3 regions of the Streptomyces sp. NPDC029526 genome follow, and region 3 is predicted to be linked to each of the others. Evidence: riboswitches for the same ligand, from Rfam matches in the RefSeq annotation. Region 3 holds a riboswitch; each other region holds the start of a gene.
The links. Region 3 has a riboswitch for thiamine pyrophosphate ahead of thiC (phosphomethylpyrimidine synthase ThiC). Riboswitches for the same ligand answer to the same signal wherever they lie in the genome.

Region 1: it holds a riboswitch for thiamine pyrophosphate, as region 3 does, so the genes downstream of both, thiO (glycine oxidase ThiO) here and thiC (phosphomethylpyrimidine synthase ThiC) in region 3, are expected to answer to the same signal.
Region 2: it holds a riboswitch for thiamine pyrophosphate, as region 3 does, so the genes downstream of both, AB0F01_RS10760 (thiamine ABC transporter substrate-binding protein) here and thiC (phosphomethylpyrimidine synthase ThiC) in region 3, are expected to answer to the same signal.

What each region holds. Positions count from the first base shown of each region.
Region 1 covers NZ_JBEZWE010000001.1:325,577-333,220, forward strand. Annotated here, with positions in the region: gene AB0F01_RS01460 (FAD-dependent oxidoreductase) at 127-1,368, opposite strand; TPP riboswitch at 1,510-1,621, shown strand; gene thiO (glycine oxidase ThiO) at 1,619-2,824, shown strand; gene thiS (sulfur carrier protein ThiS) at 2,821-3,033, shown strand; gene AB0F01_RS01475 (thiazole synthase) at 3,036-3,830, shown strand; gene pknB (Stk1 family PASTA domain-containing Ser/Thr kinase) at 4,154-6,109, shown strand; gene AB0F01_RS01485 (deoxyribonuclease IV) at 6,243-7,121, shown strand; gene AB0F01_RS01490 (sulfite oxidase-like oxidoreductase) at 7,144-7,644, opposite strand, start outside.
Region 2 covers NZ_JBEZWE010000002.1:1,179,877-1,187,520, forward strand. Annotated here, with positions in the region: gene pyrH (UMP kinase) at 1-118, shown strand, start outside; gene frr (ribosome recycling factor) at 246-803, shown strand; gene AB0F01_RS10750 (phosphatidate cytidylyltransferase) at 803-1,930, shown strand; gene rlmN (23S rRNA (adenine(2503)-C(2))-methyltransferase RlmN) at 2,148-3,254, shown strand; TPP riboswitch at 3,354-3,459, shown strand; gene AB0F01_RS10760 (thiamine ABC transporter substrate-binding protein) at 3,533-4,651, shown strand; gene AB0F01_RS10765 (iron ABC transporter permease) at 4,699-6,300, shown strand; gene AB0F01_RS10770 (ABC transporter ATP-binding protein) at 6,301-7,326, shown strand; gene AB0F01_RS10775 (LAETG motif-containing sortase-dependent surface protein) at 7,489-7,644, opposite strand, start outside.
Region 3 covers NZ_JBEZWE010000004.1:160,484-168,127, forward strand. Annotated here, with positions in the region: gene AB0F01_RS13590 (VWA domain-containing protein) at 1-800, opposite strand, end outside; gene AB0F01_RS13595 (hypothetical protein) at 1,274-1,852, shown strand; gene thiC (phosphomethylpyrimidine synthase ThiC) at 2,051-3,871, opposite strand; TPP riboswitch at 3,864-4,053, opposite strand; gene AB0F01_RS13605 (YibE/F family protein) at 4,125-5,594, shown strand; gene AB0F01_RS13610 (SsgA family sporulation/cell division regulator) at 5,914-6,348, opposite strand; gene AB0F01_RS13615 (helix-turn-helix domain-containing protein) at 6,449-7,201, opposite strand; gene AB0F01_RS13620 (DUF5326 family protein) at 7,479-7,644, opposite strand, start outside.

The DNA of each region.
Region 1 (7,644 bases), on a different contig from region 3:
CGGCCGCACCGGCTCCCGTCCAGCGGCCGTCCAACGTCCGTCACGTCACCGTCACACCCCGGCCGGACCGCCCCCGGCGCCCGCTCCCCCGCACCCGGATCCGCCCGCCCCCCGCGCGCCCTCCCGTCACCGCGTCGCCGACTTCAGCGGGCGCGCCGGGTCGGCCAGCAGGTCAGGGTCGACCGGGGTGCCCGCCTCGATCAGCCTGCGCCCCTGGGCGAGGTCGCGCGGGCGTCCCACCGCCAGCAGCGCGACCAGGCGCCCGTCCCGCAGCCAGCAGACGGTCCAGGCCGGGTCGGCGGGGTCGCCACGCCAGACGGTCCGGTCGGCGTCCGCGTGGTGTCCCGCATATTGGACGAAGCGTCCGAACTGCTCGGACCAGAAGTACGGCACCGGGTCGTAGACGGCGGGCTCCCCGCCGGTCGCCTCCCGGAGGATGTTCGCGGCCACCGTGCGCGGCCCCTGGAGGGCGTTGTCCCAGTGGTGCACCAGCAGGCGCCCGCCGTACCGCCCCGAGGGGAAGGACGCGCAGTCCCCGACGGCGTACACGGACGGCGCGGACGTCCGCAGGTGGCGGTCGGCGACGACCTCGCCGTGCTCTCCCAGTTCGACCCCCGTGCCGGTCAGCCAGCCGGTGGCCGGGCGGGCGCCGATGCCGACGACCACCGCGCCCGCGGGCAGCCGTGTGCCGTCGTCGAGCAGGACGGCCCCCGGCTCGGCGCCCCGCACCCGGGTGCGCGTCCGCAGCTCCACGCCGGCGTCGGCGTACCAGGCGGCCATCGGCGCGGCCACCTCGGCCGGAAGGGCGTCCGCGAGGGGCAGGCCGGCCGCCTCGACGACGGTGACCGCGCAGCCCGCCTCACGGGCGGCGGTGGCGAACTCGGCGCCGATCCAGCCCGCGCCGACCACCACCACGTCGTGCTTCTCGGCCAGCAGCGGCCGGAGCCGGGCGGCGTCGTCCAGGGTGCGCAGCAGATGGACGCCGGGCACGCCCTCGGTGCCGGGCAGCCGGACCGGTTCGGCCCCGGTGGCGACCACCAGGACGTCGTAGGGGACGGGCCCGGCCTCCGTGTCGAGCACCCGGTCGGCGGGGCGCAGGCCGAGGACCTCGCAGCCGAGCCGCAGTCCGATGTCCAGGTCCTCGAAGTCGACGTCGAAGGCGGAGTCCTCGGCCTTGCCGAGCAGCACCGCCTTGGACAACGGCGGCCGGTCGTACGGCTGGTGGGGTTCGGCGCCGATCAGGGTCACCGGGCCGGTGAAGCCCTGCTCGCGCAGGGCGACCGCGGTCTGCACCCCCGCCATGCCGGCGCCCGCCACCACCACCCGGCGCGCGTCGGACGGTGCGGATTCCTGCGTCTGCTCGCTCACCCGATCACCTTAGGCACCGGTCGGCGCGCGGGTCAGTCCGGTCGCGCCGTGAACCGCCGCACAGCGCGGACCGTGCGTCCGCCGGGCCCGCCGCACCGGCCCCCCTGCCGGTGTGCCGGCCCGGGGACTAGGGTGGCCGCCGTAAGCACTCGCGGGAGTCCGGACGCACCGGGCTGAGAGGGAGGCTGGCGGCCTCCGACCGTACGTACCTGATCCGGGTCATGCCGGCGAAGGGAGGGGCTGGACGCCCATGCCGCCCACACACACCCCGGGGACCGCACCGACCGCCTCGGGCACCCCACCGGCCTCCGACGTCCTCGTCGTCGGCGGCGGCATCATCGGCCTGGTGACTGCCTGGCGGGCCGCGCAGCGCGGGCTGACCACGACCGTGGTGGACCCCGAACCCGGCGGCGGCGCGGCCCGGGTGGCCGCCGGCATGCTGGCCGCCGTCACCGAACTCCACTACGGCGAGCAGACCCTGCTCGGGCTGAACCTCGCCTCGGCGGACCGCTACCCCGACTTCGCGGCCGAGCTCACCGAGGCCACCGGCCAGGACCTCGGCTACCGCAGGTGCGGCACCCTGGCGGTCGCCCTCGACGCCGACGACCGCGCGCACCTGCGGGAACTGCACGCCCTGCACGAGCGGTCGGGCCTGGACTCGCAGTGGCTGACCGGACGGGAGTGCCGGCGCCTGGAGCCGATGCTCGCACCCGGGGTGCGGGGCGGGCTGCGGGTGGACGGCGACCACGGCATCGACCCGCGGCTGCTGGCGGCGGCCCTGGTGACCGCGTGCGAGCGGGCCGGGGTGGTGCTGCACCGCGCGTGGGCGGAGCGGTTGACCGTGGTGCGGGACCGGGCGACGGGGGTGGTCACCGCCGACGGCACGGAGCTGACCGCCGGTCAGGTGGTGCTCGCGGCGGGCAGCCTCAGCGGCCGGCTCGCGGGGGTCCCGGAGGAGGTGCGGCCCCCCGTCCGGCCCGTCAAGGGCGAGGTGCTGCGGCTGACGGTGCCCGCGCGGCGCATGCCGTTCCTGAACCGGACGGTCCGCGCCGTGGTGCGCGGCAGCCACGTCTACCTGGTGCCGCGGGAGAGCGGTGAGCTGGTGATCGGGGCGACCAGCGAGGAGGTGGGCTGGGACACCACGGTCACCGCGGGCGGGGTGTACCAGTTGCTGCGCGACGCGCACGAACTGGTCCCCGGCATCACCGAGTTGCCGCTCACCGAGACACGGGCCGGGCTGCGCCCCGGCTCCCCCGACAACGCGCCGCTCCTCGGCCCGACCGGCCTGGCCGGCCTGCTGCTGGCCACCGGCCACCACCGCAACGGGGTGCTGCTCACGCCGATCACCGGCGACGTCCTCGCGCACGCCCTGACCACCGGTGAACTCCCCGAGGAAGCACGTCCGTTCACCCCCCGGCGGTTCGCCGCCGGCGCACTCCTGGAGCAGTCCGCATGAACCCTCCGCTCACCATCTCGGTCAACGGCGACCCCCTCGCGGTCGAGCCCGGTACGGTGCTCGACCACGTCGTGCGGTCGCTCACCGCGGCGCCCTCCGGGGTGGCCGCCGCCGTCAACGAGACCGTCGTCCCGCGCGCGCAGTGGCCGTCCACCCCCCTCGCGGAGGGGGACCGGGTGGAGGTCCTCACCGCGGTGCAGGGAGGCTGAGCATGGCCGACGACCCGTTCGTCCTGGGGGACCTCACCCTCACCTCCCGGCTGATCATGGGCACCGGAGGGGCTCCCAGCCTCGACGTGCTGGAGCGGGCCCTGACGGCCTCCGGCACCGAGCTGACGACCGTGGCGATGCGCCGGGTGGACCCCTCGGTGCACGGCTCGGTGCTGTCCGTCCTGGAGCGCCTCGGCATCCGGGTGCTGCCGAACACGGCCGGCTGCTTCACCGCGGGCGAGGCCGTGCTGACGGCGCGGCTCGCGCGGGAGGCGCTGGGCACCGACCTGGTCAAGCTGGAGGTCATCGCCGACGAGCGGACCCTGCTGCCGGACCCGGTCGAGCTGCTGGACGCGGCGGAGATCCTGGTCGACGACGGTTTCACGGTGCTGCCGTACACCAACGACGACCCCGTGCTGGCGCGGAAGCTGGAGGACGTCGGCTGTGCGGCGGTCATGCCGCTCGGCTCCCCCATCGGCTCCGGTCTGGGCATCCGCAACCCGCACAACTTCCAGCTCATCGTGGAGCAGGCGGGCGTGCCGGTGATCCTGGACGCGGGGGCGGGGACGGCCTCCGACGCGGCGCTGGCGATGGAGCTGGGGTGCGCGGGGGTGATGCTGGCCTCGGCCGTGACCCGCGCGCAGGAGCCGGTGCGGATGGCCGCCGCGATGCGGTACGCGGTCGACGCGGGGCGGCTGGCCCGGCTGGCGGGGCGCATCCCGCGGCGTCACTTCGCGGAGGCGTCCTCGCCCACGGAGGGCCGGGCCGCCCTGGACCCGGAGCGGCCCGCGTTCTGACCGGCGCGTTCCGACCGGCGCGTCCGGCACCGCCCCGCCCCGACGCGCCGCCGCCGTCACCGGCCCGCCCCGACGCACCGTCGCCGCCGCCGTCACCGGCCCGCCCCGACGCACCGTCGCCGCTGCCGTCACCGTCGTCGTATCCGTCGCATCCGCAGCCACAGCCGCAGCCGCATCCGCAGCCGGACGGGCGCCGTCCGGCCGGCCGGGTCCCGCCCGCCCGCGCCCCCTCTCGTGCGTTGCGTCACAGGTCGGCTGCAGTCCCGCCCCGATCGGGGGCCGACCGGGCGGGGGTGTCGGCGGCGGCTCGTAGACTCACCTGCGTGGACACGACCCTTCAGGACCCTCTGGTCGGGCAGGTGCTCGACGGCCGGTATCGCGTGGAGGCGCGGATCGCGGTCGGCGGTATGGCCACGGTCTACCGGGCCGTGGACACCCGGCTGGACCGCGTCCTCGCGCTCAAGGTGATGCACCCGGCCCTCGCCGCCGACGCCTCCTTCGTCGAGCGGTTCATCCGCGAGGCCAAGTCCGTCGCCCGGCTGGCCCACCCGAACGTGGTGCAGGTCTTCGACCAGGGCACCGACGGGGCCTACGTCTACCTGGCGATGGAGTACATCGCGGGCTGCACCCTGCGGGACGTGCTGCGCGAGCGCGGGGCGCTCCAGCCCCGGGCGGCGCTGGACATCCTGGAGCCGGTGCTGGCCGCGCTGGGCGCCGCGCACCGGGCCGGGTTCGTGCACCGGGACATGAAGCCGGAGAACGTGCTGATCGGGGACGACGGCCGGGTCAAGGTCGCCGACTTCGGGCTGGTCCGGGCGGTCGACACGGTCACCAACACCACCGGCACGGTGCTCGGCACGGTGTCCTACCTGGCCCCGGAGCAGATCGAGCACGGCACCGCCGATCCGCGCGTCGACGTCTACGCGTGCGGGATCCTGCTGTACGAGATGCTGACCGGCGAGAAGCCGCACGACGGGGACTCCCCCGCGACGATCCTCTACAAGCACCTGCACGAGGACGTGCCGCCGCCGTCGGCCACCGTCCCCGGCATGGCCTACGAGCTGGACGAGCTGGTCGCGTCGGCGACCGCCCGCACCCCCGGCGTCCGCCCGCACGACGCGGTGGCGCTGCTCGCGCGCACCCGCGAGGCGCGCGCCGCGCTCACCGGGGAGCAGCTGGACGCCGTGCCCCCGCAGGCCGTGTCGGCGGAGCACGACAACGCCGAGGACCGTACGAGTGTCATCCCGCGCGCGCTGACGATCCCGCGCCCGCTGCCGGTCGACGGTGACGACGGCGACGGGCGGGCCGAGGGCGGCGGGGCCGGCTCCGACCACCGCACCAGCCGGCTCCAGGCACCGCCTCCCCTTCCGCCGTCGCCCCGGCGCCTTCCGGCGCTGCGGCGCGGCCCGATGGCGGTCGTCGTCGCCGTGCTGCTGGTGCTGGGCGTCGGCACCGGCGTCTGGTACATCAACTCCGGCCAGTTCACCAAGGTCCCGCCGCTGCTGGGCAAGACCGAGCAGCAGGCCCGGGACCGGCTGAAGGACGCCGGGCTGGGCGTCGGCCAGGTGGAGGAGGAGTTCAGCGACACCGTGGAGCGGGGCACCGTGATCAGCACGGACCCGAGGACGGGCGCCCGTATCCGGGGCAACGACTCGGTGGCGCTGGTGCTGTCCAAGGGCCCGCAGACGGTCCGGCTGCCCGACCTGGACGGGTACCGGCTGGACGAGGCCCGGTCGCTGCTGAAGGACGAGGGGCTGGAGCCGGGCATGGTCACCCGGGAGTTCAGCGAGGACGTGCCGCGCGGCTCGGTGATCGCGACGAAGCCGGTCAAGGGCACCAAGGTCCGGGCGGGCTCGGCGGTGGCGCTCACGGTGAGCAAGGGCCGCCCGGTCGACGTGCCGGACGTGACCGGCGACGAGCTGGACGACGCGCGCGCGGAGCTGGAGGAGGCCGGTCTGGTGGTCGAGGTGGCCGCCGAGCGGGTCACCTCGGAGCACGACGCGGGCGAGGTCGCCCGGCAGTCCCCGGCCGGCGGCCGTGAGGTCGCCGAGGGCGACACGGTCACGCTGACGCTGTCCAAGGGCCCGGAGATGGTGGAGGTCCCCGACGTCGTGGGCGACAGCGTGGACGAGGCCAAGGAGAAGCTGACGGGCGCCGGGTTCGAGGTCAAGGAGGACCGCGGGCTGCTCGGTCTGTTCGGCGACACGGTGAAGGGCCAGTCGGTGGAGGGCGGCGACACGGCGCCCAAGGGCTCGACCATCACGATCCGCATCCGCTGACGCCGCCGGGCCGCCCGGGTACCGGGACGCCCCCGGCCGACGGCGCGCCCCGAGGGGGCACCGGTGGCGACGGCGGCGGTGCCGCACGGGCCCCCGGGCCGGGCCGGCTGCTCCGTCATGACACCCTGGAGGCGTGAAGACTCACCCGTCCGGCCGCCTCCGCAACCCGATCGGCGGCCATGTGCCGGTTGCCGGCGGCCTGCATTCCGTCGGTCTGTCCTACGCCCGTGACCTGGGCGCGGAGGCCGTGCAGGTGTTCGTGGCCAATCCGCGGGGCTGGGCCACCCCGGTCGGCAACCCGGCCCAGGACGAGGCCTTCCGGGCCGCCTGCGCCGATGCGTCGCTGCCGGCGTACGTGCACGCCCCGTACCTGATCAACTTCGGTTCCCACACCCCGGCGACGGTGGAGCGGTCCGTGGCGTCCCTGCGCCACTCGCTGCGGCGCGGCCGGGAGATCGGGGCGCTGGGCGTGGTGGTGCACACCGGCAGCGCGACCGGCGGCCGGGAGCGGCCGGTGGCGCTGGCGCAGGTGCGGGAGCACCTGCTGCCGGTGCTCGACGAGCTGACCCATGACGACGACCCGTTCCTGCTGCTGGAGTCGACGGCGGGGCAGGGGTCCTCGCTGTGTTCGCGGACCTGGGACTTCGGGCCGTACTTCGAGGCGCTGGACGCCCACCCGAAGCTGGGCGTGTGCCTGGACACCTGCCACGTCTTCGCGGCCGGCCACGACCTGACCGGCCCGGACGGCATGCACCGGACGCTGGACCTGCTGGTGGACACGGTCGGCCCGGGGCGGCTGAAGCTGGTGCACGCCAACGACTCCATGGACGTGGTGGGCGCGCACAAGGACCGGCACGCGAACATCGGCGCCGGGCACATCGGTGAGGACCCGTTTCGTGCGCTGATGACGCACCCGGCGACCGAGGGCGTGCCGCTGGTCATCGAGACGCCCGGCGGCAAGGAGGGGCACGCGGCGGACGTGGAGCGGCTGAAGAAGCTCCGGGACGGCTGACGCCCTCCGGGGACCGCCCGCCTCAGAGGTCGGGGCCCTCGCCCGGTTCCTCCTGGTAGGAGTAGCGCTGTTCCCGCCAGGGGTCGCCGATGTTGTGGTAGCCGCGCTCCTCCCAGAAGCCGCGGCGGTCGGCGGTCATGTACTCGACGCCGCGCACCCACTTCGGGCCCTTCCAGGCGTAGAGGTGGGGGACGATCAGCCGCAGCGGGAAGCCGTGCTCGGCGGTCAGCAGTTCGCCGTCCTTGTGCGTGGCGAACAGGCTGCGCTCGGAGGCGAAGTCCGCGAGCCGCAGGTTGGCGCTGTAGCCGTACTCGGCCCAGGCCATCACATGGGTGACGTCGGGGGCGGGCGGGGCGAGGTCCAGCACGGTGCGGGCGGGGATGCCGCCCCACTCGGCGCCGAGCATGCTGAACTTGGTGACGCAGTGCAGGTCGGCGACGACCGTGGTGTACGGCAGGGCCGTGAACTCGTCGTGGTTCCAGCAGTGCTTGTCGCCGTCGGCGGTGGCGCCGAACACCCGGAA
Region 2 (7,644 bases), on a different contig from region 3:
CCGGGACAACAAGCTCCCGATCGTCGTCTTCGAACTCCTGAAGGAGGGCAATATCGCCCGCGCCGTCAAGGGTGAGAAGATCGGCACGCTGGTCGGTGACCCGGTCAGCCAGGGCTGATCAGCCCGGCCGGGGGTGGACAACGCCCCGCCGGTCGGGAACCGTGCAGAAGGAAGACACGACGCAGCCGGCCGCCGCCACGACAGGCACCGCAGCCGGGCCTACTCAAGACACGCAGGAGCAAGTGGTGATCGAAGAGACCCTCCTCGAGGCCGAGGAGAAGATGGAGAAGGCCGTCGTGGTCGCCAAGGAGGACTTCGCCGCGATCCGCACCGGCCGTGCGCACCCGGCGATGTTCAACAAGATCGTGGCCGACTACTACGGCGCGCTGACCCCGATCAACCAGCTGGCCTCGTTCTCGGTGCCCGAGCCGCGCATGGCCGTGGTGACGCCGTTCGACAAGACCGCGCTGCGCAACATCGAGCAGGCGATCCGCGACTCCGACCTGGGCGTCAACCCGAGCAACGACGGCAGCATCATCCGGGTGGTGTTCCCGGAGCTCACCGAGGAGCGCCGCCGTGAGTTCATCAAGGTCGCCAAGGCCAAGGGCGAGGACGCCAAGGTCTCCATCCGCGCCGTGCGCCGCAAGGCCAAGGACGCCATCGACAAGATGATCAAGGACGGCGAGGTCGGCGAGGACGAGGGCCGCCGTGCCGAGAAGGAGCTCGACGACACCACCGCGAAGTACGTCGCCCAGGTGGACGAGCTCCTGAAGCACAAGGAAGCGGAACTCCTCGAAGTCTGATGAACGACTCTTCCTGGGGGGCGTCGCCGCAGGCCGGGTACTGGGGGCCCTCCGACCAGGGGCCCGTCCAGGGGGCCGTCCCGGCGGGTCCCGCGTACGATGCGCATCCCGCGCAGCAGACTCGCCCCATGCCCATCGTGCCCGACCTGCCCGAACCCGGTGGAGACCAGGACCCGGACCAGGGGGCCGCTCGGCTGAGCGGTCCTTTGTTCCGGGACGAGACACCACAGGCGCGGCCCCACCCGGGGGAGGTGCCGCAGAATCCGGAGCCCATGCCCGACGCCCCGCAGCCGGCACCCGTCCCGCAGAAGAAGAGCGCGGGTCGTGACCTCGGTGCCGCGATAGGGGTCGGTGTCGGACTCGGCGCGGTGATCGTCGCGTCCCTGTTCGTCGTCAAGGCGGTCTTCGTCGGCGTGATCGCCGTCGCGGTCGTGGTGGGCGTCTGGGAGCTGACCAAGCGGCTCCAGGAGCGCAAGGACATCCGGGCGCCCTTCGTCCCCCTCGCGATCGGCGGCGCCGCGATGGTCGTCGCCGGGTACGCGCGGGGCGCCGAGGGAGCCTGGGCCGCCATGGCGCTCACCGCGCTCGCGGTCCTGGTCTGGCGGATGACCGAACCGCCCGAGGGCTACCTCAAGGACGTCACGGCCGGCGTGTTCACCGCCTTCTACGTGCCGTTCCTGGCGACCTTCGTGGCGCTCATGCTGACCGCGGACGACGGCTCCTGGCGGGTGCTGACGTTCCTGGTGCTCACCGTCGTCAGCGACACCGGCGCCTACGCCGTCGGCTGGCGCTTCGGCACCCACAAGCTGGCCCCGCGCATCAGCCCCGGCAAGACCCGCGAGGGCCTGCTGGGCGCCATCGGCTTCGCCATGGTGGCGGGCGCGCTGTGCATGCAGTTCCTGATCGACGACGGCTCCTGGTGGCAGGGCCTGCTCCTCGGCCTCGCGGTCGCGGTCAGCGCCACGCTCGGCGACCTGGGCGAGTCCATGATCAAGCGCGACCTCGGCATCAAGGACATGGGCACCCTCCTCCCGGGCCACGGCGGCATCATGGACCGCCTGGACTCCCTCCTCCCGACCGCCCCGGTGGTCTGGCTGCTCCTAGTCCTCTTCGTCGGCTCGGCCTGACGGCCCGCCTGCGCGTCACGGCCCCCGCCCCCGCCACTCCGGGGCGGGGGCCGCGTCGTTGCCGGGCGGTTCGAGCGGGCGCCCGGGCGCCGGCCCTGTCGCCGGGCGGGAACTCCGTCCCGCGCCGCTCCCGGGCGACCGGCGACGACCACCCCCGACAGGTGTGGCAGCCGACACCCGCGGGCCACCCCTCTGGATCTGCGACACTGGTACAGCCATGCCTAAGCCCGGAGAACTCACCTTCACAGCGCCGCGCGGAGCCAAGAAGCCGCCGCGGCACCTTGCCGACCTCACGCCCGCCGAGCGCAAGGAGGCGGTCGTCGCGGCCGGTGAGAAGGCGTTCCGGGCCAAGCAGCTGTCGCAGCACTACTTCGCGCGGTACGCGCACGACCCCGAGCAGTGGACGGACATCCCGGCCGGGTCGCGGGGGCGGTTGCGGGAGGCGCTGCTGCCGGAGCTGATGACCGTGGTGCGGCACCTGTCGACCGACGCGGGGGCCACCCGTAAGACGCTGTGGAAGCTGTTCGACGGCACGCTCGTCGAGTCGGTGCTGATGCGGTACCCGGACCGGGTGACCATGTGCATCAGCTCGCAGGCGGGCTGCGGCATGAACTGCCCGTTCTGCGCGACGGGACAGGCCGGGCTGGACCGGAACCTGTCCACGGCGGAGATCGTGCATCAGATCGTGGACGGCATGCGGGCGCTGCGGGACGGCGAGGTGCCGGGCGGGCCGGCGCGGCTGTCGAACATCGTGTTCATGGGCATGGGTGAGCCGCTGGCGAACTACAACCGGGTGGTCGGCGCGATCCGTCGGCTGACCGATCCCGAGCCGGACGGTGTGGGGCTGTCGCAGCGCGGGATCACCGTGTCGACCGTCGGGCTGGTCCCGGCGATCCACCGGTTCACCGACGAGGGCTTCAAGTGCCGGCTCGCGATCTCCCTGCACGCTCCCGACGACGAGCTGCGCGACACCCTGGTGCCCGTCAACACGCGGTGGAAGGTGCGCGAGGTGCTGGACGCCGGGTTCGAGTACGCGGCCCGGTCCGGGCGGCGGCTGTCCATCGAGTACGCGCTGATCCGGGACATCAACGACCAGGCGTGGCGGGGCGACCGGCTCGGCCGGATGCTCAAGGGGCGGCCTGTGCACGTCAACCTGATCCCGCTGAACCCGACGCCCGGTTCGAAGTGGACCGCCTCGCGGCCGGAGGACGAGAAGGCGTTCGTCGAGGCCATCGCCGCGCACGGGGTGCCGGTGACCATCCGGGACACCCGTGGTCAGGAGATCGACGGGGCCTGTGGCCAGCTCGCCGCGAGCGAGAGGTAGCCTGGCCCGCAGGACAGTAGGACACGTGCGGGGACCGTCAGGGCACCCGCATGGATCGCCGTGGCCGGGCACCCGGCCCGTCACGGCAGTCACATCTTCATATTCCGACAGGGGAGCGCCACAGCGCTGAGAGTGCGGCACCGGCCGCAGACCCTCCGAACCTCGCCCAGGTCATTCTGGGTAGGGAGATCGGTCACCACTCGAGCTGTTGCGCCCTGCCCGGGACCCTCACCGGTCCCGGGCAGGGCCGCGTCTCTTCCTGGTCGCCTCCAGGAGGAATGTCAGTGAGCATCACCCACAAGGTCACACAGCGGGCCACCGTCCTGGCCCTCGGGCTCGGGCTGGTCACGCTGTCCGCCTGCTCGTCCGGCGGCAACGGCGGCGACGGCGACGGCGGGACGTCCGGGTCCGGCGGGTCGAAGACCGTGACCCTCGTCAGCCACAACTCGTGGGCCGCGTCCAAGGACGTGATCGCCGCCTTCGAGAAGGAGTCCGGGTACAAGGTCAAGGTCCTCAAGGACGGCGACGCCGGCTCCGCCGTCAACAAGGCCATCCTCACCAAGGACAACCCGCAGGGCGACGTCTTCTTCGGCGTCGACAACACCCTGCTCTCCCGGGCCCTCGACAACGACGTGTTCCAGCCGTACGAGGCCAAGGACGCCGACCTCGTCCTGCCGGAGTTCCGCGTCGACGAGGGCCGGCACCGGGTCACGCCGATCGACACCGGTGACGTCTGCGTCAACTACGACAAGGCATGGTTCGAGAAGGAGGGCATCGACCCGCCGCGGACCCTCGACGACCTCGTCGAGCCGGAGTACAAGGACCTCCTCGTCGTGGAGAACGCCTCCACCTCCTCGCCCGGCCTGGGCTTCCTGCTGGGCACCGCCGCGAAGTACGGCGACGACGGGTGGGAGGGGTACTGGAAGAAGCTCAAGGCCAACGGCGTCAAGGTGGTCGACGGCTGGGAGCAGGCCTACAACGAGGAGTTCTCGGGCTCCGCAGGCGGCAAGGAGGCCAAGGCGGACCGTCCGCTCGTGGTGTCCTACGCCTCCTCGCCGCCCGCCGAGGTCATCTACGCGGACCCGAAGCCGGACACCGCCCCCACCGGCGTCGCCGAGGGCACCTGCTTCCGCCAGGTCGAGTACGCGGGGCTGCTGAGCAACGCCGAGAACCCCGAGGGCGGCAAGGCACTGCTCGACTTCCTGATCAGCAAGCAGTTCCAGGAGGACATGCCGCTCAACATGTTCGTCCACCCGGTGCGCGAGGACGCCGAGGTGCCCGAGGAGTTCGCGCAGTTCGGTCCGCGGGCGGAGAACCCGCAGACCATGGACCCGGCGAAGATCGCCGAGAACCGTGACCAGTGGGTCAAGTCGTGGACCTCGCTCGTCCTGAAGTGAAGCGACCCGCGGCGAGGCGGCGCGGAAGTGCGGCGCGGCTCGGCCTGATGGCCCTGCCCGTCGCCTTCTTCGCCGTCTTCTTCGCCTACCCCGTCGCCGCGATCGTCGCGCGCGGACTGAACATCGACGGGGTGTGGCAGTTCGGCCGGATCGGCGAGGTCCTGGCGCGGTCCGACGTGCGCCAGGTGCTGTGGTTCACCACCTGGCAGGCCCTCGCCTCCACCGCCCTCACCCTGCTGATCGCCCTGCCGGGCGCCTACGTCTTCGCCCGCTTCGACTTCCCCGGCAAGCAGGTGCTGCGGGCGGTGGTCACCGTCCCGTTCGTGCTCCCCACGGTCGTCGTCGGCTCCGCCTTCCTGGCGGTCGTCGGACGCGGCGGGCTGACGGACGACCTGTGGGGGGTGCGCCTGGACACCACCGTCTGGGCGATCCTGCTCGCCCACGTCTTCTTCAACTACGCCGTCGTCGTACGGACGGTGGGAGGTCTGTGGGCCCAGCTGGACCCGCGGCAGGAGGAAGCCGCGCGGATGCTCGGCGCCTCCCGGTTCGCGGCCTGGCGGACCGTCACCCTGCCCGCGCTCGCGCCGGCCGTGTCCGCCGCCGCGCTGATGGTCTTCCTGTTCACCTTCACCTCCTTCGGCGTGGTCCAGATCCTCGGCGGACCCGCCTTCTCGACCCTCGAGGTGGAGATCTATCGCCAGACCGCCGAGATCTTCGACCTCTCCACGGCCGCCGTGCTGACGATGATCCAGTTCGCCGCCGTCGGCGCGATCCTCGCCCTGCACGCCTGGACCGTGCGGCGGAGGGAGGCCGCGCTGCGCCTGGTCGACGCGGCGACGACCGCGCGCAGGCCGCGCGGCGCCGGACAGTGGGCGCTGCTCGGCTCGGTCGTCGCCACGGCGGCCGTACTGCTGGTGCTGCCGCTCGCGGTGCTCGTCGAACGCTCCCTGGGCGCGGCCGGTCTCGGCTACTACCGGGCGCTGACCCGCGACGACGGGGGAGTGTTCCTGGTCGCCCCCGTCGAGGCGGTGGGCAACTCGCTGCGCTACGCCCTCGCCGCCACGGTGATCGCCGTGGTGATCGGGGGTCTCGCCGCCGTGGCGCTGACCCGGCGGGACGCCGGCCGCTGGGTGCGCGGGTTCGACGCGCTGCTGATGCTGCCGCTCGGGGTGTCGGCGGTGACCGTCGGCTTCGGGTTCCTGATCGCGCTGGACGAACCGCCGTTGGACCTCAGGGCGTCCTGGATCCTGGTGCCGCTCGCGCAGGCGCTGGTCGGTGTCCCCTTCGTCGTCCGGACCATGCTGCCGGTGCTGCGGGCCGTGGACTCCCGGCTGCGGGAGGCGGCGGCGGTGCTCGGGGCGTCGCCGTGGCGGGCCTGGCGGGAAGTGGACCTGCCGATGGTGCGGCGGGCGCTGCTGATCGCGGCCGGGTTCGCGTTCGCCGTGTCGCTGGGCGAGTTCGGCGCCACGGTGTTCATCGCGAGGCCGGACAACCCGACCCTGCCGGTCGCGGTGGCCCGGCTGCTCGGGCGGCCCGGGGACCTCAACTACGGCCAGGCGATGGCCCTGTCGACGATTCTGATGATCGTGTGCGCGGTGGCGCTGCTCCTGCTGGAGCGCCTGCGGACCGACCGGACCGGGGAGTTCTAGATGCTGCTGAGCCTCGCAGGCGCGACCGTCCGCTTCGGCGGCCGGGCGGTGCTGGACAGGGTCGACCTGGGGGTCGCCGAGCAGGAGATCGTGTGCGTGCTCGGTCCCAGCGGCAGCGGCAAGTCCACGTTGCTGCGCGCGGTGGCCGGGCTGCAGCCGCTCGACGCGGGCCGCGTCCTGCTGGACGGCCGCGACCAGGCGGGTGTGCCCGCGCACCGGCGAGGGGTCGGGCTGATGTTCCAGGACCACCAGCTGTTCCCGCAGCGGGACGTGGGCGGCAACGTGGCCTTCGGCCTGCGGATGCACGGCGCCCCGCGTGCGGAACAGCGCGAGCGGGTACGGGAGTTGCTGGACATGGTCGGCCTGCCCGGGGCCGCCCGCCGGGCCGTGGCCGCACTGTCCGGCGGCGAGCAGCAGCGGGTCGCGCTGGCGCGGGCCCTGGCACCGCGGCCCCGGCTGCTGATGCTCGACGAGCCGCTCGGCCAGCTCGACCGGTCGTTGCGGGAACGGCTGGTGGTCGAACTGCGCGAGCTGTTCGGCCGGTTGGGCACCACCGTGCTCGCCGTGACACACGACCAGGGCGAGGCGTTCGCGCTGGCCGACCGGGTGGTGGTGATGCGCGACGGACGGATCGCCCAGTCGGGGACGCCGCTGGAGGTGTGGCAGCGGCCGGCCGACGCCTTCGTGGCGCGCTTCCTGGGCTTCGAGAACGTGACGGAGGCGACGGTCGACTCCGGGGTGGCACTGACCCCGTGGGGCAAGGTGCCGGTCCCGGAGGACGCTCCGCGGGGCACCCGGACGCTGCTCGTCCGGCCCGCCGGGGTCCGGCTGGTCCCGGCCGACGCGGGACTGCGGTGCCGGGTCGCCGCCCGCACCTTCCGGGGCACGCATGTCGCGGTCCGGCTGCAGCCCGAGAACGCCCCCGTGCTGGAGGCCGCCTGCCCGCTGCGCGCGGCGCCGGAGACCGGTGCGAAGGTCGGGGTGGAGTTCGACCCGGCGGAGGTTGTTGTCCTGGACCGACAGTGAGGACGTCGTGACCTCGCCGCCGGGTCCGACTCCCGGGCTGACCGACGCCGGCCGGCTGTCCTGCAGCCGATTCGTCGGCCCGTCCCTGAAAGGGCGTCGCAACGGGCGGTGGCCCGCCCCGTCAGGGACGGGCCACCGCACGGCACGCGGAGCCGAGGGCCGTCAGCTGTCGTCGGTCTTCGCTCCACGACGGCGCATGCCGAAGAAGATCGCGACTCCGCCGACGGCGACCAGGGCGGCGGCGATACCGGCGATGAGGCCGGTGTTGGAGTCGGCGCCGGTCGCGGCGAGGTGGGATTCGCCGACGGCGGGGGACAG
Region 3 (7,644 bases):
TCCTTGCGCAGCGACAGCCGCTTGCGCATGTCCACCGGCAGCCGTTCCTCCCCCTTGGTGAGCCGGGGAGCCACCGGGCCGGGCGACGGTGCGGACGCGGTGACCGGTTCGGGCGGGGATGCGGGTGCGGGCGGGGGCGCGGGGTGGGGCGGGGGCACCGCGGTCGGCGGCACCGGCGCCGAGGGGTACGGCGCCTGCGCGGCCGGGGCCGGGGGAGCGGCGGGCGGGACCTGCGGCGGCGCCGCGGTGGCGGGCGCGGCCGGGGCGTCGTCGTCCACCGAGATGCCGAAGTCGGTGGCGAGTCCGGCCAGTCCGGAGGCGTAGCCCTGCCCCACGGCCCGGAACTTCCAGGCCCCCTGCCGCCGGTACAGCTCACCGCCGATGAAGGCCGTTTCCGTCCCGGCCGCCATGTCGAAGCGGGCCAGTTCGGCTCCGGTCCCGGCGTCCAGCAGCCGCAGCACGAGTCCCGGTACCTGGCCGAAGGTGCCCCCGTCCGCCGACGCGCACAGCACGATGCGCTCGACGGCGGGTTCCAGCGAGCGGAGGTCGACCTCCAGGGTGTCGGTCGTGCCCCCGGCGGCGGGATGCTTCCCGCGGTGCGTCACGGCGTTGGACGAGTGGCGCGGCTGGTTGTAGAAGACGAAGTCGCCGTCGTCCCGCACCCGGCCGGCCTCGGTGAGGAGCAGGGCCGAGGCGTCGACATCGGGCACCCCGGGACCGGTCCCCCAGGCCAGTTCGACGCGCACCACGGGGGCATCGACCGGGAGGTTGGAACCCTTGCTCATCGGTGTCGCAGTCATGCGGCCAGTCTGCCTCCCCGCGTGTCCGAAACCCACCGTGCCGGGTACGGGGAGCACCCGGTCGTACCCACCGGCCGGCCCGGGCGCAGCGGATCCTCCGCCCGTGGGGCGGCGCCACCTCCGGACGTACGGACTCGCGTCCTCGGACCGGGCGCCGGGACCCGATGAGCACCTGCGCACCTCGCCCGGGGCGAAGGCACCCATGCGTCGCCCGGCGGTCCTCACCGCGAAGTGGTCGTCCCGGCAGCACCTCCCGCGCACACCCCTGGTAACTTCCCGCTCACGCACACGGCACCGCTCTCTCATCCACATCCGTCCGGGGGGACCCACTCATGCGACCGCGCACGAGAGGACCGGGAAGAGCCGCCGCGGCGGCGGTCATCGGTCTGTGCCTCACCTCGGGGTGCGCCCCGGCACAGGAGACGCAAGCCGCGCCCGAGGCATCGTCCTCGGCGTCTGCGGCCCGGCCCCCCGTGCAGCCCTTGACAACCGCCCGGCTCAAGGCGCTCGCCTTCCAACCCGGTGAAGTGCCCGAGGTCCACGAGCCCTTGACGGTGCAGGAACCCGAGCCCGAGGACAGCGGACGTTCGTTTCCTCCCCCGTCCGATCCTGCCTGCCGACCGCTGCCCGACGTCCGGAACGGCAAGGGGTCGGCCGCCCACGTCTTCCAGCACTTCAACTGGAAGAAGAACCTCATGGGCGGCAGCTCCACACTGGCTTCCTACGCGGAGGGCGAGGCCGCACGTATCTTCGCCGAACTCGAGCGGGCACTCGCCACCTGCCGTTCGTACGAGGGAGAAGGCTGGGTCGGGCCGTACACGGTGCGGGTGAGGACGGAGACCGCCCCGCGGGTCGGTGACGAAGCCGTGGCCTACCGGGAGACAGACCCCTCCGGGCCGGAAGGCGACCGCCACAACCAGCAGTACGTCGTGGTCCGCACGGGGAACACCATCGCCACGTTCAGCGAGCTCAGCACAGGCGAGGACCTCTCGTTCCCCACCGAGCTGATCAGCCGCCAGGTCGAACGCCTGCGGAACGCCCAGCGACCTTGACCACGGCTCGCCGACAGGGGCACCCCCGGTCGGCGGCCACTGCCTGCCCGTCGGTCCGGTCCGAGTTCCGAGGGCGGCCCCGGTCACCCCGCACGTCCCCCGCTGTCCACGGCCCACTCACCGCCGTGACTGGCGAGAAGAGCGGCGCACGGCGCCGACTGCCCCGCAGAACAGCCGGCGCCGTGCCGTGCACGCGCGTCAGTCAGCGATCGGCAGGTACACCCGGTTACCGCTCGCCGCGAACTCCTTCGACTTCTGCAGCATGCCCTCGGCGACCTCTTCGGCGGAGGCACCGTCGGCCGCCGTGCCTCCGAACCGCTCGGTGATGTCGTGGCTGATCTTCATCGAGCAGAACTTCGGCCCGCACATCGAGCAGAAGTGAGCCGTCTTGGCCGGCTCCGCCGGGAGGGTCTCGTCGTGGAACTCCCGCGCCGTGTCCGGGTCGAGGGCCAGGTTGAACTGGTCCTCCCACCGGAACTCGAAGCGGGCGTCGGACAGGGCGTCGTCCCACTCCTGCGCTCCCGGGTGTCCCTTGGCCAGGTCAGCGGCATGCGCGGCGATCTTGTACGTGATCACGCCGGTCTTGACGTCGTCGCGGTTGGGCAGACCCAGGTGTTCCTTCGGGGTGACGTAGCAGAGCATCGCCGTGCCCCACCAGGCGATCATGGCGGCGCCGATGCCGGAGGTGATGTGGTCGTAGGCCGGCGCGACGTCCGTCGTCAGCGGGCCGAGCGTATAGAACGGAGCTTCATCGCAGATCTCCTGTTGAAGGTCGATGTTCTCCTTGATCTTGTGCATCGGGACGTGGCCCGGGCCCTCGATCATGGTCTGTACGTCGAAACGCTTGGCGATCCGGTTGAGTTCCCCGAGCGTGCGCAACTCCGCGAACTGGGCCTCGTCGTTGGCGTCGGCGATCGAGCCGGGCCGGAGGCCGTCCCCCAGCGAGTACGTGACGTCGTAGGCCGCGAGGATCTCGCAGAGCTCCTCGAAGTTCTCGTAGAGGAACGACTCCTTGTGGTGCGCCAGGCACCACGCGGCCATGATCGAACCGCCCCGCGAGACGATGCCGGTCTTGCGGCGGGCGGTGAGCGGCACATACGCCAGGCGCACGCCCGCGTGGACCGTCATGTAGTCCACGCCCTGTTCGGCCTGCTCGATGACCGTGTCCTTGTAGATGTCCCAGGTCAGCTCCTCGGCCCGGCCGTCCACCTTCTCCAGGGCCTGGTAGAGCGGGACGGTCCCGATCGGCACGGGTGAGTTGCGCAGCACCCACTCCCGCGTGGTGTGGATGTTGCGGCCGGTGGACAGGTCCATCACCGTGTCCGCGCCCCAGCGCGTCGCCCAGGTCATCTTCTCCACCTCCTCCTCGATGGAGGAGGTGACTGCCGAGTTGCCGATGTTGGCGTTCACCTTGACCAGGAACCGCTTGCCGATGATCATCGGCTCGGTCTCCGGGTGGTTGACGTTGGCCGGCAGCACGGCGCGCCCCGCCGCGATCTCCTCGCGCACCACCTCGGGGGTGACGTTCTCCCTGATGGCGACGTACTCCATCTCCGGTGTGATCTCGCCGCGTCGCGCGTAGGCGAGCTGCGTGACCGGCCGACCCGGGCGTCCCCTGCGTGGCTGACGCGGCCTGCCGGGGAAGACCGCGTCGAGGTTGCGCAGGCCGCCCCGGGGTGAGGTGTGCCTGATTCCGTCGTCCTCGGGGCGCACCGGCCGTCCCGCGTACTCCTCGGTGTCGCCCCGGGCGACGATCCAGTGCTCCCGCAGAGGCGCCAGCCCCCTGCGCACGTCCGTGTCGACGTGCGGATCGGTGTACGGGCCCGAGGTGTCGTACAGGGTGACCGACTGCCCGTTGGTGAGATGCACCTGTCGGACCGGCACCCGCAGATCCGGGCGGGTGCCTTCGACGTACGCCTTGTGCCAGCCGATGGACGGTGGGGTCTCCCCGTTCTCGCTCACCGACGCATCCGTCGGGTTCTGCGTGGAGACAGGCGTGCGTGCGTCCTTGTTGGTCATGAGACCTACTCCCTACGCCGGCATTACCCGGTAACAGGTTCGGCGGTCGACGCAGCGGCTTCCGTCGGTCGGCGTTTCGTGTGCAACATCACTCGGACTCGGTGATGTTTCATGTGAAACGTCGCTGGAACGGAGGTCAGCGCCCTCTCAGCCCGGTGCTCCGAGCTCCCGCGTGTACAAAGTTGCCCCCACGCTAGCCTCCGTTCTGGCGCGGTGACCAGAGGGCCCTCCCCGTTCTTGCGATGATCGGGCGGTGACCTCGACGCACCATCCTCCGTACCCCCCGCCCGAACCACCCCACGGATCCGGCGCCGGAAACGGCGGTGTCCCCGGCCAAGGACCCGGAACCGGCACCGAGCCGGGCCACGGGCATGCGGGGCCGGGCGGTGGCCACGCCCACAGCCACAGCCACGGTCCGGCGGCTCCCGTCTCGCGACACCTGCGCAAGGTCATCGCGGCGATCCTGATCCCGTTCGCCGTGGCCGTGCTGGCCGGCCTGGTGGTGCTGTGGCCGGGCGGTACCCCCGGGCACGAACGCACCGGTGTCGGCTTCGACCGGCAGACCCAGCAGGCGACGGTCACCGACGTGGTCGAGGTGAGCTGCAGGTCGGTCAACGCCTCCGGGGGCGTGCCGACCGGCGACACGTCCACGGCGGAGGGCTCGTCGGCCCAGCAACAGGCGGACGGCACCTGCAAGAAGGCCACGATCCGCGTGGACTCCGGCAAGGACAAGGGCCGTACGTTCACCGAGATCGTGCAGCCCGACCAGTCCCGCCAGCTGAGCCGCGATCAGGAAGTCGTCGTCGCCTACGAGCCGTCCGCGCCGAAGGACCTGCAGTATTCGGTCACCGACGTGAACCGGCGCTTCCCCCTGGCGCTGCTGGCCGGCGTCTTCGCGCTCGCGGTCGTGGCCGTGGGACGGCTGCGCGGGGTCATGGCGCTGGTCGCCCTGGCCATGAGCTTCGTGGTGCTCAACTTCTTCATCCTGCCCGCGATCCTGCAGGGGTCGAACCCCCTGGCGGTCGCCGTGGTCGGGGCGAGCGCCATCATGCTGATCGCGCTGTACCTCTGTCACGGACTGTCCGCCCGCACGTCGGTCGCCGTCCTGGGCACCCTGATCTCCCTGCTGCTGATCGGCATCCTCGGCTCGGTGTTCATCGGCTGGGCGGCGCTGACCGGGAACACGGACGACAACACCGGTCTGATCCACGGGCTGTATCCGGGGATCGACATGAGCGGTCTGCTGCTGGCCGGAGTGATCATCGGCTCGCTGGGTGTGCTGGACGACGTCACCGTCACGCAGACGTCCGCGGTGTGGGAACTGCACGAGGCCAATCCGCTGATGAGCCGGCGTGCGCTGTACCGCGCGGGGATCAGGATCGGCCGTGACCACATCGCCTCGGTGGTCAACACGCTCGTTCTCGCCTACGCGGGTGCCGCCCTGCCGCTGCTGCTGCTGTTCTCCATCGCGCAGAGCGGCGTCGGAACGGTGGCCAACAGCGAACTGGTGGCGGAGGAGATCGTGCGGACCCTCATCGGGTCGATCGGACTGGTCGCCTCCGTGCCGGTGACCACGGCGCTGGCCGCCCTGGTCGTCTCGGCGGACCGTCCGACGGACGGCAGTCGGCCGAAGGCAGCCGCGAAGGCCGGGGGCGGCGGGACGGTCCCGCAAGCCCGGCCGGCCTCCCCGCGCGGAGGGCGGGGGAGGCGGCGCAAGCGCTGAGCCTCGGCGGCCCCGGCCGGACGGCCCGGTCTTCCGTCGCGGAACGCCCCGCGTCGAGGTGTTGCGCCGGCCGACGGGCCTCCCCCAGGGCCGGCGAACCCCGGCGCCCCACCGGCTGCCCGGCACTGCGGCACCCGTGGTGCCCCGCTGTGACCCTCGCGTTCCACCGCGGGGGAAGCGGTCGTCCACCGCGGTGACGCGGGCTGACCGCCGGAGGTGGCCACCAGGAGGTGGCCGCCGGAAGCTGACGGAGCGTTTCTGCGCATCGTGGGTGGAACGCTCAGGAGCGTTCCACCCACCCGGGCGGCCCGCGCGGGCGTCAGCCGGCGCTCTGTTCCGCCAGGATCCGGTCCAGTGCGTCGTCCAGGTGGGCGTCGAAGTCCGCGAGCGCGCCTTCCTGGCCCAGCGGGACCAGCTTGTCCGTGCGGTCGAGGAACGCCACCAGCGGAGCCGTCGAGGAGCGGAACAGCGCCTGGTCGCTGCCGACCTGGAGCCGGATCATCACCTCGCCCAGGGCGTCCGGTTCCACGGGAGAGACCCGTACGTCGCCCTCACCGCACGGGCGCCCCACACCGTCGACCAGGAGCTCCCGCCCGAACGCCCAGGTCACCGGCGCATCACCCGGAAGATGGAACGTCAGCCGCACGGCATAGGGATCACAGGTGTCGTAGCGGAGTTCCACCGGGATGCGGAAGGACAGCTCCTCCGACACGAGAAAGCTCATCATGACCTCTGCCTGCACGGATTCGCGCATCGCCTACCCCGTCATTTGCCGTCGACTGGCCGGGAATGGACCACCTGACACCTGATGGAATCTTGCTGAAAGTACACAGCAGATCACAAGGAGTAAGTTTTCAGATACTGATAGAGAGTGCGAGCGACCCGACGAGACGCGCCCCCTCTGTCTGCAGACGCTGCGCCGCGGGGACCAGGCGGTCGGCCTGGTGTGCGGGCAGCGAAATGGCGATCGCCGCGGCCGTACTGCCGACCGTGACCGGGATCGCCGCACAGACCGTCCCCACGGCGTACTCCTGGCGCTCCGTCACCACATCCGTCCGGCGGGAACGTTCGAGGCGCCGGAGCAGACTGTGCCCGTCGCGCACCGTGTACGGCGTGACGGGCCGGACCGGGTGGCGGGCGAGGTGGTCACGGCGGTCCTCCTCGCCCAGTTGGGAGAGCAGGCACTGCCCGATGGCGTGGGCGTGACCGGTCTCACGGAACGCGGCCCACTCCTCGACGGCGGGGTTGCCGGGGGTGTCCGAGACGCACAGGACGTCGATCTCGCCCTCGCGGTACACCGCGTAGTACACGGGCGTGCCGAGAGCGTCCCTCCAGTGGGCGAGGGTCTCGAGGAACGTGGTGCGACGTTTCTGCCGCGCTCCGCTGCTGCTCAGCCGCTCGGCGGCCTCTCCGAGGAAGAACAGTCCCTTGTCCCGGCGCAGATAACCCTCGTGGACCAGGGTCCGCAGCAGGTGGTACGTCGTGGGAAGGGCGAGACCGGTCTCCCGGGCCAGCTGCTTGGCCGGAGCCCCGTACATGTGTCCCGCCACGCACTCCAGCAGCCGCAGCGCACGCTGTACCGAGCCGATGAGTGTCGCGGTCGGCAGGGCCGCGGCGGACTCCGGTGCGCCGGGCTGCGAGGGGACGGAGGCCACGTGGGCAGGGGCGGTGTCGGCCGGGGCCAAGGATCACTCCCGAGGGCGAGGGGCGGCCCGTGCGGGGAACACGGGTGGGCGTGCGGGCCGCTCGCGGGGATGCGCCGTCCCCACGCCGCGTGTCGGACTCTAACCGTCCGTCACCGTCCATGGGCCGGTCCACCGGCGAAGTTCCCTCGGCCGAGGGAACCGGTGACGTGCCGTGCTGCCGCCCCGGTTCCCGGCGGGCTCACCAGTCGCTGCGCGAGGTGGAGCCGGCCATGAACTTCCGTACGACGTAGATGAGTCCGCCGACCAGGGCGACGAACACCAGCAGCTTGAAGAGGAGGCTGATCACGAAGCCGACCACACTCGCTATCAGGCCGCCGAACACGACCAGGGCGATGACCGGCACC